3 regions of the Streptomyces sp. NEAU-174 genome follow, and region 3 is predicted to be linked to each of the others. Evidence: riboswitches for the same ligand, from Rfam matches in the RefSeq annotation. Region 3 holds a riboswitch; each other region holds the start of a gene.
What was found. A riboswitch is a leader RNA that binds a small molecule or an ion and turns the genes downstream of it on or off. The one in region 3 is predicted to bind S-adenosylmethionine.
Positions count from the first base shown of each region.

Region 1: another riboswitch for S-adenosylmethionine. It lies ahead of thrC (threonine synthase); the one in region 3 lies ahead of ACT2CW_RS05935 (glutathione S-transferase C-terminal domain-containing protein).
Region 2: another riboswitch for S-adenosylmethionine. It lies ahead of ACT2CW_RS16790 (aminotransferase class V-fold PLP-dependent enzyme); the one in region 3 lies ahead of ACT2CW_RS05935 (glutathione S-transferase C-terminal domain-containing protein).

Region 1 is NZ_JBQTCE010000001.1:264,092-268,507, reverse strand. Features, by position in the region: gene ACT2CW_RS01115 (alpha,alpha-trehalose-phosphate synthase (UDP-forming)) at 1-760, opposite strand, end outside; gene ACT2CW_RS01110 (glucosyl-3-phosphoglycerate synthase) at 944-1,891, opposite strand; SAM riboswitch class I at 2,091-2,232, shown strand; gene thrC (threonine synthase) at 2,251-3,543, shown strand; gene ACT2CW_RS01100 (MoaD/ThiS family protein) at 3,540-3,818, shown strand; gene ACT2CW_RS01095 (cold-shock protein) at 4,227-4,416, shown strand, end outside.
Region 2 is NZ_JBQTCE010000005.1:245,958-250,373, reverse strand. Features, by position in the region: gene qcrB (cytochrome bc1 complex cytochrome b subunit) at 1-1,155, shown strand, start outside; gene trpD (anthranilate phosphoribosyltransferase) at 1,333-2,406, shown strand; SAM riboswitch class IV at 2,522-2,640, shown strand; gene ACT2CW_RS16790 (aminotransferase class V-fold PLP-dependent enzyme) at 2,846-4,246, shown strand.
Region 3 is NZ_JBQTCE010000002.1:227,993-232,408, forward strand. Features, by position in the region: gene ACT2CW_RS05925 (Fpg/Nei family DNA glycosylase) at 34-822, opposite strand; gene ACT2CW_RS05930 (PP2C family protein-serine/threonine phosphatase) at 908-2,056, shown strand; SAM riboswitch class IV at 2,190-2,336, shown strand; gene ACT2CW_RS05935 (glutathione S-transferase C-terminal domain-containing protein) at 2,681-3,526, shown strand; partial or broken gene ACT2CW_RS05940 (transposase) at 3,647-3,849, shown strand; gene ACT2CW_RS05945 (effector-associated constant component EACC1) at 4,008-4,416, shown strand, end outside.

The DNA of each region.
Region 1 (4,416 bases), on a different contig from region 3:
GCACGGCCGTCACCATGCCGCCACCGCCACCGCTACCGCTACCGCTATCGTCGCGGACGATCTCCGCGCCCAGCACCGCCGCGCAGCAGTCGGCGAAGGCGGTGGCCCAGCGCTCGGTGAGGAACGCGGCGCGGTCGCCGCCGAGGATGCCGCGCAGCACACCCGCCGCGACGTCGTCCGGCAGCAGCCGGTAGTAGTCCGGTGGGGCCCACGGGGTGTGGGAGAAGTGACCGATCCGCAGATCGGGGCGGCGCTCGCGGAGCATCGCGGGCACCAGCGCCAAGTGGTAGTCCTGCACCAGGACGACGGCCTCGTCCACCGCCTCCTGGGCAAGCGCGTCCGCGAAGGCCGCGTTATAGCTCTCGTAGGCCGCCCACTGCTCGGCGAACTCCGCGTCGAAGACCGGCTCGACCGGGGTCTGGTAGAGCAGATGGTGGACGAACCACAGCACCGAATTGGCCACGCCGTTGTACGCGGCGGCGAAGACGTCCGGCGCGATGTCGAGCATCCGCACCTGCTGGCCGCCGGTGTCACCGGGGTTCAGATGGCTGTCCCCGGCCCGCCGCGCCGCCTCGCGGTCGCCCTCGCCGAGCGCCGCGCACACCCACACCCCGCCCGACTCGGGGCCGATCGCGCTGAGCCCGGAGACCAGCCCGCCACCGCCGCGCCGGGCGGTGAGCGAGCCGTCCTCGCCCAGGGTGTACGAGACCGGGCCGCGGTTGGACGCGACCAGGATCGGGGCGGTGCGCGGAACTGCCATGTCGCGAGCCTAGCCAGGCGCGGCCCCGCGCAAACGTACGTACGGTTTCTTGCCCCGTAGGTGCTATTCCGGTTCCCGGTTCCAGCCACGTGAGCGCCGAGACGCACGGCGTCACGCCACGTGTCACGCCGTGCGTCACGCCGCGCGTCACCCCGTGCGTCACGCCACGCGTCACCCCGTGCGTTACGCCGCGCGCCGCGCCGTGTACTCCGGGACCTCGACCATCGGCGGCCGCTCCTCGGTGTCCACCGCCGTGGTGCGCGGCTCGAAGCCGTTCTCGCCCCGGTCGAACTGGGTCAGCCGCGGCCGCACCAAGTGGCCCCTGGCCAGCCGCAGCTGTGCGGTGCGGTAGATCGCGGCCGCCATCCGGCCGAGCGCCTGCCCGTCCTGGTGGCGGTGTTTGCGTACCCCGATGTCCACCTGGCCGAGCGCGTCGAGCCCCACCGTGTGCAGCGCGTCCACCAGCAGCCCGAGCTCGACGCCGTAGCCGACCGGGAAGGGCAGCCGCTCCAGCAGCGAGCGGCGCGCCGCGTACTCCCCGCCCAGCGGCTGGACGAATCCGGCCAGCTGGGGCCAGTGCAGATTCAGCAGCGGGCGGGCGACCAGCTCGGTGACCCGGCCGCCCTGGCCCGCCAGCTCGCCGAGCGGGCGGTCGTACATGCCCTTCACCAGGTGCAGCGTGGGGTCGGTCAGCAGCGGACCGACGATCCCCGAGACAAAGCGCGGTTCGAATTCCCGCAGGTCGGCGTCGATGAAGCAGACGATGTCGCCGCTGGTGGCCAGCAGGGACCGCCACAGCACCTCGCCCTTGCCGGGCAGCGCGGGCAGCCGGGGCAGCAGCGAGTCGCGGGGGACGACGGTGGCGCCCGCCGCCGCGGCGACCTCGGCGGTGCGGTCCGTGGAACCGGAGTCCAGCACCACCAGCTCATCCACCAGCGACATCGCCTCGCCCATCAGCTCACGCCGGATCGTGTCGGCGATCTCGCCGACCGTGGCCTCCTCGTTCAGGGCGGGCAGGACCACGCTCACCGTCGTCGCCGCGGACCGCTTCGCGGCCAGCAGGCGATCCAGCGGACGGTCGTCGGCAGACCAGGAGCGGCGCTTCAGCCAGCGCTCCACCTCATCCAGCACCTGTGTCTCTCCCCTGCTGTGGTCGCTGTGACCCATCTCGCGCATCGGACGGCTACCTCAACCATCCGGGCCTTCGGTTACAGTCTTGAACAACGCACATGGCCGTCGTATGTCGGGGTCGACCTCGACGTTTACCGAGGTACCGACGTACCGACGACGCTGGTGCCGACAAACGCCCCGGGTCCGCCCGGCGCCATACCGCTCATCCAGAGGGGCAGAGGGAACGGCCCGTTGAAGCCCCGGCAACCCTCCAGCTGATCTCGCATTCCGCAGCGAGGCTCCCAGCTCGGGAAGGTGCCAATTCCGTCTCGTGGCGAAATGCGTCGCGAGGAAGATGAGGAGAAAGGGCCTCGCCATCCATGGCTGTGCAGTCAGTAGAAAGCTCAACGACCTCCTCCACCTCCGGTGCCTTCGGCCCCGCCGTCGCATTGTCCTGCCGGGAGTGCGGTGAGCGCTTCGAGCTGGGGCCGATCTTCGCGTGTGAGGCCTGTTTCGGGCCCCTCGAGATCGCGTACGAGCTCCCGGCCGGCGACCCGGAGGGGCTGCGCCGACAGATCGAGGCCGGTCCGAACAGCATCTGGCGCTATGCCCCGCTGCTGCCCGTCCCCGCGGACGTGGCGCAGCTGCCGAGCCTGAACCCCGGCTTCACCCAGTTGGTCAAGGCCGACCACCTCGCCCGTGAGCTCGGCGTCACCGGTGAGCTGCACATCAAGGACGACTCCGGGAACCCGACCCACTCCTTCAAGGACCGGGTCGTCGCCATCGCCGTCCAGGCCGCCCGCACCTTCGGCTTCACCACCCTCTCCTGCTCCTCCACCGGCAACCTCGCCGGCGCGGTGGGCGCCGCGGCCGCCCGCGCGGGCTTCCGCTCCTGCGTCTTCATCCCGCACGACCTGGAGGCGGGCAAGGTCGTCATGGCCGCGGTCTACGGCGGTGAGCTGGTCGGCATCGAGGGCACCTACGACGACGTCAACCGCTTTTGCAGCGAGCTGATTGGCGACCCCGCGGGCGAGGGCTGGGGCTTCGTCAACGTCAATCTGCGGCCGTACTACGGCGAGGGCTCCAAGACCCTGGCGTACGAGATCTGCGAGCAGCTCGGCTGGCGGCTGCCGGACCAGATCGTCATCCCGATCGCCTCCGGCTCCCAGCTCACCAAGATCGACAAGGGGCTGAAGGAGCTGATCGCGATCGGGCTGGTCGAGGACCGGCCCTACAAGATCTTCGGCGCCCAGGCCGAGGGCTGCTCCCCGGTCTCCGCCGCCTTCAAGGCCGGCCATGACGTCGTACGGCCGCAGAAGCCGCGGACCATCGCCAAGTCGCTGGCCATCGGCAACCCCGCGGACGGCCCGTACGTCCTGGACATCGCCCGCCGTACGGGCGGCGCGGTGGAGGACGTGAACGACGAGCAGATCGTCGACGCCATCAAGCTGCTGGCCCGCACCGAGGGGATCTTCGCGGAGACCGCGGGCGGCGTGACCGTCGGCGTGACCAAGAAGCTGATCGAGGACGGTCTGCTCGACCCGTCCCTGACGACCGTCGTGCTCAACACCGGCGACGGCCTCAAGACCCTCGACGCGGTGGCCCCCACCACGGGTCCCTCCGCCATCATCCGACCCACCCTTGACTCGTTCCGAGAGGCTGGCCTCGCATGAGCGTCAACGTCCGAATCCCGACCATCCTCCGCACCTACACCGGCGGTCAGGCAGAGGTCCCGGCCGAGGGCGCGACCCTCGCCGAGGTCCTGGCGGACCTGGAGAAGAACCACGCGGGCATCTCGGCGCGCGTCCTGGACGACACCGGCAAGCTCCGCCGCTTCGTGAACGTCTACGTCAACGACGACGACGTCCGCTTCGCCGACGGCCTGGCCACGGCGACCCCGGACGGCGCCGGGATCTCGATCATCCCGGCGGTCGCGGGCGGCTGCTGACCCCGCGCCCCCCTCCTCACCTTTGGCATCGCCCCGTCCGGGGACAACCGGACGGGGCGATTCCGTGTGTGGAATCGCGATACAGTTGCCCGGATTCCCCGACGGCTCCGGGGTCGGAGCCACATATGAGAACTCGTCAAGTTGTGCGTAAAGTGTGAGCGCGAATTGTCGGGTTGGTTCCTTATGTCCGGCCCGGCTTGCCCGAACTTCACATAATTTCTCACTTTTAACCGTTCGACCGTGCCCAGAATTCTCGTCCGATTGACCTGTTGCAGAGGGCGTTGGGACGGATACATTCAGCGGCGGTCGACGCGTTCCGGCGCACACCCCCCACATCCGGGGGGTGAGGTCTGACCCGGGTCCGCGGAGTGCGGTCCTGCGCAAGGGCCAGCAATAGGGGAGTTAGGAATGGCTCAGGGCACCGTCAAGTGGTTCAACGCGGAGAAGGGGTACGGCTTCATCGCGGTCGACGGTGGTGCGGACGTGTTCGTCCACTACAGCGCGATCCAGATGGACGGGTACCGCACCCTCGAGGAAGGCCAGCGGGTCGAGTTCGAGATCTCGCAGGGTCAGAAGGGCCCGCAGGCCGACATGGTCC
Region 2 (4,416 bases), on a different contig from region 3:
CTGACCGGCTTCACCGGCTACTCGCTCCCCGACGACCTGCTCTCCGGCACCGGTCTGCGGTTCATCGAGGGTGTGTTCCTGTCGATCCCGGTGGTCGGCACCTACATCTCGATGTTCGTCTTCGGCGGCGAGTTCCCGGGGACGGACCTCATCGCGAGGCTCTACCCGGTCCACGTCCTGCTGCTGCCGGGCATCATGCTCGGCCTGCTGGTGGCGCACCTGATCCTGGTCTTCTACCACAAGCACACGCAGTACCCCGGGGCCGGAAAGACCGAGAAGAACGTCGTCGGCATGCCTCTGCTGCCGGTCTACATGGCCAAGGCGGGCGGCTTCTTCTTCCTGGTCTTCGGTGTGATCGCGGTCCTCTCCGCGGTCGCGACCATCAACCCGATCTGGACCATCGGCCCCTACCGGCCCGACCAGGTGTCCACCGGCGCCCAGCCCGACTGGTACATGGGCTTCGCCGAGGGTCTGGTCCGTGTGATGCCGGGCTGGGAGATCACCGCCTGGGGCCACACGCTCGTCCTGGGCGTGTTCATCCCGATCGTGCTCTTCCCGCTGGTCCTGTTCGCGATCGGGCTCTACCCGTTCATCGAGTCCTGGATCACCGGCGACAAGCGTGAGCACCACATCCTGGACCGCCCGCGCAACGCCCCGACGCGTACCGCGTTCGGTGTCGCCTGGATCACCGCGTACTTCGTGATGCTGGTCGGTGGCGGTAACGACCTGTGGGCCACCCACTTCCACCTGTCGATCAACTCGATCACGTGGTTCGTGCGGATCGCCTTCTTCGTCGGCCCGGTCCTGGCGTTCATCGCCACCAAGCGGATCTGCCTCGGCCTCCAGCGGCGGGACAAGGACAAGGTGCTGCACGGCCGCGAGACCGGCATCATCAAGCGGCTGCCGCACGGTGAGTTCATCGAGGTCCACGAGCCGCTCGCGCAGGAGCAGCTGCACATCCTCACCCAGCATGAGCAGCCCGAGCCCTACGAGATCGGCCCGGAGGTCGACGAGAACGGGGTCAAGCGGAAGATAAAGCGTTCCCAGAAGCTCCGTTCGAAGCTCTCCAAGGGCTACTACGGCGGGGACAACGTCATTCCGAAGCCGACCCGCGAGGAGTACCACGAGATCACCAGCGGCCACGGCCACCACTGATCTCCCGGTAACCCCTCAGCGACCGGTTTCTCCATACAGCTACGCCACAGACCAGGGCCCCGGCCCGGACCGCACGGTCCGGCCGGGGCCCCGGCCGTGCGGCCGATAGGCTTGCGGCGGGCCGCTGAAGTGCGCGGACCCCTTCCCTGCCCACCCCCACGGATCCAGGAGCGGACCATGGACGTTGTGACCCCCGCCGGAGGCGACAGCACCGCGACGGCCCGCACCTGGCCGGACGTACTGAGCTCGCTGATCGCCGGCCGGGACCTCGATGCCGAGGACACCGCCTGGGCCATGGACCGGATCATGCGGGGCGAGGCCACCGACGCCCAGATCGCCGGGTTCGCGATCGCGCTGCGCGCCAAGGGCGAGACGGTCTCCGAGGTGGCCGGTCTGGTGCGGGCCATGTACGAGCACGCCCGGGTGATCGAGGTGCCGGGGGCGACCGTGGACATCGTGGGCACCGGCGGCGATCGCGCCAGGACCGTCAACATCTCCACCATGTCCGCGCTGGTCGTCGCCGGTACCGGCGCGCGGGTGGTCAAGCACGGCAACCGCGCCGCGTCCTCCGCCAGCGGCGCCTCCGACGTGCTGGAGAAGCTCGGCGTCAATCTGGACATCACCCCCGAGCGGGTGGTCGAGGTCGCCGAGGAGGCGGGGATCACCTTCTGCTTCGCGGTGAAGTTCCACCCGTCGCTGCGGCATGTCGCCTCGGCCCGCCGCGAGCTGGGCGTCGCCACCCCGTTCAACCTGCTCGGCCCGCTGACCAACCCGGCGAAGGTCACCTCCCAGGCGACCGGGGTCGCCGACGCCCGTATGGCGCCCATCATCGCCGGGGTGCTGGCCGAGCGCGGCTCCTCCGCGCTGGTCGTCCGGGGCGACGACGGGCTGGACGAGCTCACGGTGACCACGACCTCCCAGGTGTGGGAGGTCCGGGACGGCGCCGTGCGCCAGGAGACCTTCGACCCCCGGGACGTGGGCGTCGAGCGGGCCCCCGTGGAGGCCCTGCGGGGCGCGGACGCCTCGTACAACGCCGATGTGGCCCGCCGGCTGCTGGCGGGCGAGCGGGGCCCGGTCCGGGACGCGGTGCTGCTGAACTCGGCGGCGGCGCTGGTGGCGCTCGAGCGGGAGCCGGGGGACAAGCCGCTGACGGACCGGATCGGGGCGGGTGTGGCGCGGGCCGCCGAGTCGATCGACTCGGGGGCGGCGCGTGACGTCCTGGAGCGGTGGGTCCGGGCCACCCACGCGTAGGGGGTCCGGCGGGCCTTGGCGCCTGCGGCGGGCTGCTCTCTTACGGCGCCCATGTTCTGTCCGGGATGTGGACAGGGCATGGGCGCCGGCGTCCGACATGGCATACTCCTGCCCAGGTCACGAGCGACAGCGACTACGGCCCCGGCCCGCTGTCCGGCAACCCTCCGTCCGTGGCGGGGTGCCCCGGGTGATGACCAGGCCGCCAGGCAGCGAGGCCGGCGGCAAGCGCGGACCCCTCGCACTAGGGGTCCTGGTGGTCGAGGGAGTTCTTCCGTGATGCAGCGAATGCGTTAGGGCCGAGCGGCCCCGTCTCTCCTCAGTGCGCTCCGCGCGGTACGGCCGTGCGTCGAGCGATTTTCCGCGCCCTTACGGCCGGCTCGTCGCCGCCGCCGTTTCCGGCGCGTCACGCATTCATCCGACCCCTTCGGGAGACTTCGCCATGTCCGCGCGCCCTGCTGCCACCACCACCGCCACCGCTACTGCCACCACCTCCGCTGTCGCCGCCTGTGAGCCGCTGCCCGTGCTGGGCAGCGATGTCCTGGTGCCCCTGGTCACCGGCGGTGAGGTGACCTACGCGGCGCTCGACTACGCCGCCAGCGCCCCCGCGCTGCGGCGGGTCTGGGACGACATCGCCGCCTACGCGCCGTACTACGGCAGCGTGCACCGCGGGGCGGGCTACCTCTCGCAGTTGTCCACCGACCTCTTCGAGAACAGCCGTAAGGACGTCGCCGCCTTCCTGGGCTGCCGCGAGGACGACCAGGTCGTCTTCACCCGCTCCACCACCGATTCGCTCAACCTCCTGGCCGCCGTGGCGCCCCGGGGCACCGAGGTCTTCGTCTTCGAGACCGAGCACCACGCCTCGCTGCTGCCGTGGGAGCAGCGGGAGGACGTCACCGTCCGCTACCTGAGCGCCCCGCGCTCCCCGCGGCAGGCGGTGGAGACGCTGGAGAAGGCGCTCGCGGGGCGTGCCGGGGGCCCGGCGCTGGTGTGCGTGACCGGCGCGTCCAATGTGACCGGTGAGCTGTGGCCGGTGCGGGAGCTGGCCGCGGCCGCGCACGCCCACGGCGCCCGTATCGTCCTGGACGCCGCGCAGCTGGCCCCGCACCACCCCGTGGACATCGCGGAGGCGGACGTGGACTGGGTGGCCTTCTCCGGGCACAAGCTGTACGCGCCCTTCGGGGCCGGGGTGCTGGCCGGGCGGGCGGACTGGCTGCGGGAGGCCCGGCCGTATCTGGCGGGCGGCGGCGCCAGCCGTAAGGTCACGCGCAGGGAGGACGGCGGCGTCGACGTCGAGTGGCACACCACCGCCGCCCGGCACGAGGCGGGCTCGCCGAACGTCATCGGGGTCTACGCGATCGCGTCGGCGTGCAAGGCGCTGACCGAGGCCGGTTTCGAGGGCCTGGTCGCCCGTGAGCGGCAGCTGATCGAGAAGGTGCGGGCGGGGCTGGCCGAGGTGCCCGAGGTGCGGGTGCTCTCGCTGTTCGGCGACGACGCGCCCCGGGTCGGTGTGCTGTCGTTCGTGGTGGAGGGCTGGAACAGCTCCCACTTCGCGGCGGCGCTCTCCGCGGAGTACGGCATCGGCGTACGCGACGGTCTGTTCTGCGCCCATCCGCTGGTCCGCACCCTGCTGGACAGTGAGCCCGACGAGCCGGGCGAGTGCGGCGCGCCGGAGGCCGCGCCGGGGGAGCGGTCGCTGAACGCGATCCGGGTCAGCTTCGGGGCGGGCACGCCGGATGAGCATGTGGAGCGGTTCGTGGGTGCCGTGAAGGAGCTGGTGCGCGACGGCGCCCGGTGGAGCTACCGCACGGAGGAGGGCCGCTGCGTCCCGGACCGCGGCTGAGGCCCAACGGGCCTCGTGGGCCCCTGGGCCAAGAGTTCGGGAGCGCCGGGCCCAGCGGGGTGCCCGGCGGATCTTTCCCCTCCCCGCCCCTTCCCACAACCAGGGGCTCCGCCCCTGGACCCCACGATCAGCTGACCGCCCTGTGAGGGCAGGGCACCAGGGTGCCCGCG
Region 3 (4,416 bases):
GGGACGCGGGGGCGCGGCCGGCCCGGTCGGCCGTCAGTCGTCCTCCCGCTGGCAGTGCGGGCACCACAGACTCGTCCGCCCGGAGATCCGGCCGCGGCGCAGCGGATTGCCGCAGCGGGGACAGTGCGGATCCGGATCGTCGCGCCGCCCGGTGAGCCAGTCCGGGTCGTCCGGCACCCGCCCCGCCCGCACCGAGGCGCGCAGCACCTCGCGCAGCGCGCTGTGCAGCCCATCGCGCTCGCCGTCGGTCAGCGCGTTCACCGGCCGCTGCGGATGGATCCGGGCGTGCCACAGGATCTCGTCGCCGAGCAGATTGCCGAGTCCGGCGATCACGGCCTGGTCGGTCAGGGTGGCCTTGACGCGTCCGCGCCGCCCCTCCAGCAGCCGGTCCAGCTCGGCCCGGCTCAGCGAGAGCGCGTCCGGGCCCTGGTCGCCGATGATCCGGTCGATGTCGTCGTCGGTGGCGGCGAGCCAGATGCCCTTGAGTTTGCGCTGGTCCTCGTAGCCGAGGCGGTGGCCGTCGTCGAGGTCGAAGGCGACGCGCTGGAACCGGCCGGCCGGTTCGGAGTCCGCCCCGCAGACCAGCCGCCCGGTCATGCCGAAGTGGAGCACGACGGTGGGCCCGTCGGTGGGGGCGATCAGCCACTTGCCATGGCGGCGCGGTGCCGCGAAGCGGCGGCCCTTGAGGTCGCGCTTCAGCCGCTGCGCGGTCACCCCGTGCAGCACCCCCGGGTCGGCCACCTCCGCCCGCTCGACGCGGCGGCCCTGGGCGCAGGAGGCGAGCGTCCGCCGGAACCCCTCGACATCCGGAAGTTCGGGCATAGCGTCAGGCTACGCCCGGGGCTTCCGTCGCGCGCTGTGGAGAGCGCCCCCGTTCGGGGGTCTTCATCGGATAAAGTACCCAATTATGCGATTCATGCGCGCCACCCCTGGGGTGAGCGGTCGCAGCCAGACCCTGTTCGCGATCACACGGTGTCTGCCGTTCCTGGTCCTGGCGGCGGTACTCGGCATCGAGCTCTCCCCCGCGCACACCCTCTACACCGGCCCCCTGCTCTCCCCGGCGCCGGCGCTGGCGGCGGTGACCATGGGGCCGGTCGGCACCGGCGGGGTGGCGGTCCTGGCGGGCGTGGTCAGCGCGATCACCGCCATCCACAACGACGCCTGGGGCACCCCGCAGCTGTACACCAATCTGCTGGCCCTGCTGGTGGTGGCGGTGGCGAGCGTGGCGACCTGCGCGGTGCGGGTGCGCCGGGACCGCGAACTGGCCCATATCCGCCGGATCGCCGAGGTGTCCCAGAACGTGGTGCTGCGGCCGCTGCCCGCCCGGATGGGCGTGGTGAACACCGCCAGCGTCTATCTGGCGGCCGAGCGCGGTGCGCAGATCGGCGGGGACCTCTACGAGGCGATGTGCACCCGCTACGGAGTGCGGCTGATCGTCGGCGATGTGCGGGGAAAAGGGCTGGCCGCGGTGCGGTCCGCCGCGGCCGTCGTGGGCGCCTTCCGGGAGGCGGTGCACTACGAGCAGGACCTCGCCGAGGTGATGCACCGCTGTGCGGCCGCGCTGGCGCGCGAGTACGAGCTGCTGGACCGCTCCCAGCTACAGGATCCGCGGGAGCTGGATGAGCAGTTCGTCACCGTGCTCCTCGCCCAAGTGGTGACGGACGATTCGCTGGTGCAGCTGGTCAACCGCGGCCATCCGCCGCCCCTGGTGATGCACGAGGGCGAGGTGCGCTCCCTGGACCCGGCGCGCCCGCTGCCGCCGCTCGGCCTCGAGGAGTTCCTCGGCCCTCCCGCGATCGGCGTCGAGACCTTTCCGTTCCTGCCCGGTGACCGGCTGTTGCTGCACACCGACGGGGTGATCGAGGCCCGCAACGACTGCGACGAGTTCTTTCCGCTGCACCGGGCCATGGAGACGCTGGACTGCGCCACCCCGTCCGAGTACCTGGACGGGCTGCGCCACGCCCTGGTCCGGCACACCGAGGGACGGCTGACGGACGACGCGGCCATGGTCCTCATCGAGCGGGACACCGGCGGCGCGGACCGGCCGTTCCGCTGAGCCGGTTGAGCCGGTTGAGCCACCTGTGAGGCCGTTGTGCCAAGGCGCCGTACATCCGCCGTACGGTCGGCCGGTGTTGGCCGCTCCGGCATGGGTTGACGCCCTCGCGGAGCGCGACGACACTGTCAGGGACGGTCACGATTGTCAGCGCCCACCGTGCGGAACCCCCGCTCAGGTGGGTCATCGGCCCCGGCTCGTTGACAGGCAACCCTTCTCCCGCGACGGGGTGCCCCCGGGTGACGACCAGGTTCCGTCGGCGTGGACGGGACAAGCGCGGTCTCGCTGCCCCGCGAGCCCCCGATGATGGGATCGGTGGAGATGCCCAGGACCGACAGCCACGGGGACGGCGTCCGCCGGCGTCCCCGTCCGTTGTCCCCGCTCCGCCGGCTCCGCCTCCTGACCAGACGGCTGCACATCGATCTGCTGCGCATCTGTAGCGCCTCCAGTCCAGCTCTCTGAGTCGGCCCGAGTCGACACGGTCACCGAGCGCGGTCCCGCGCGCCGGGGTCGGGTGTGTCCCGGCCCCGCCCGGCGGGTGCCCCGCGCGGGCTTCCCCTCCGTCGTGCCACCGGCGCCGCCCTCGACCGGCGGTGGCCGGGGCTTCCGTCACTGCCTTGGAGAGCCATGTCCGAGACGTTTCCGGTCAGTTCAGGTCCTGCCGCTCTTCTCGACCCCGACCCCTGCTCACCCCGCCCCCGGATCGCCCCGCCCGCGCCCCCGCACCGCTTCCGCAGCCGCATCGGCGTCGACCTCGCCGGTGGCTTCTATCCGGTGCCGCATCGCTATCGGCTCTACCTCTCCGCGAACTGTCCGCTCTCACTGCGCGTCTCCATCACCCTCGATCTGCTCGGGCTGCGGGACACCGTGGCCACCACCCTCGTCGGGCTCCCGCAGGACACCCCCGAGGCGTACGCCGCGCTCCGCGGGGCCTACGAGGCCACCTGGCACCGCTACAGCGGACCGGTGGACGCGCCCGCGCTGTGCGACGGCTGGACCGGACGTGTCGTCAGCAATCACACGCCCGACATCCTGCGCGACCTCGCCGGCCATCTGAGCGACGACAGCGGGACCGGACGCCCCCGGCTGCGCCCGGCGGCCCTCGCCACGGACATCGACGCCCTCCGGGACCTGCTCGACGCGGACATCACCGACGCCGCCCGGCAGGCCGGGACGGCCGCCGAGGCGGAGTGCCGGGACGCGGCGCTGGAGAGGCTGCTGACCGCCCTCGGCCGGCTCGACCGCGGGCTGACGGCCGCGCCGTACGCCCTGGGCGAGGAGCTGACCGCCGCCGATGTGGACCTGTGGGTGGCCCTGGTCCAACTCGACACCGAGCACCGGCCCCTGCTGGACGCCGACGCGGCCGACCGGGTCTCCCGCCATGGGCGGCTGCGCGCCTACGTGCGGCGGCTGCACGCCCACCCGGCGTTCCACACCACGCTTCCGGAGGCCGGCCTGGCCGAGGCGCCTTGAGAGGGGGTCGTGCTCCGAGAGGGAGGCATGTGGGTTGATGAGCGATTTGCCGTCACCTGAATGTGTCGGACTGCGGCATCCCCGCCGGTCGGCGGGGATGGGCGTGCTGGGCTGAACACCGTGAGCGAACGCAAGCCCTACCAGACGCACTGATCGAGCCGGTGATCGCCGCGCGGCAGGCCGCACACCAATCGGTCAGCGGCCACCAGGGCCGGTACGAGATGCGGGAGATCGTCGATGCGCTCCTCTACCAGGGCCGCACCGGCTGCCAGTGGGACCTGCTTCCGCACGACCTGCCGCCGCGTGGCGCGGTGATGTACTACCTCACCAAGTTGGGAATGCGCGGCGGAAGGCGGATCCGCGCCGCTGCGTGCGCGGCAGGTGTGCGAGGCGATGGACCTGGAGATCGCCCCCACACCAAGCGCATCTCATGCTGCATTATTCCTATCGTGGACGCGCGAGGCGACGACGGGAGGGCTCGATGCAGGTCGGCATCACGGTTGAGTCGATGGGCAAGGAGGAGGTACTCCTCGACCTGTATCGGTGGCTTCGGGAGGATCAGGACATTCTCCGGCAAGACCATGTCAGTCTGGGTTCCGCGGTGCCGTCCGCCGGCACCATGGGTGCCGTCGAGATCATCAACCTCGTCGTCGGGCATGGTTTGACGGCGCTGAACGTGGCCTTGGCCTACGCGGCCTGGCGCGGCGCGCGTCCTACCGCTCCCGCCGTTACGGTGACGTTCCCCGGTGGTTCCCTCACCCTGCACGATGCGTCGCAGGAGACGATCCAGCGTGTCGTCGAGCAGCTGACCGCGGCAGCTTCGCGAACCACCACCTCCGGCCCTGAGACAGATCCCCGCCCCGCTGGGGAGGGGCAGGACGGCGGCAGCA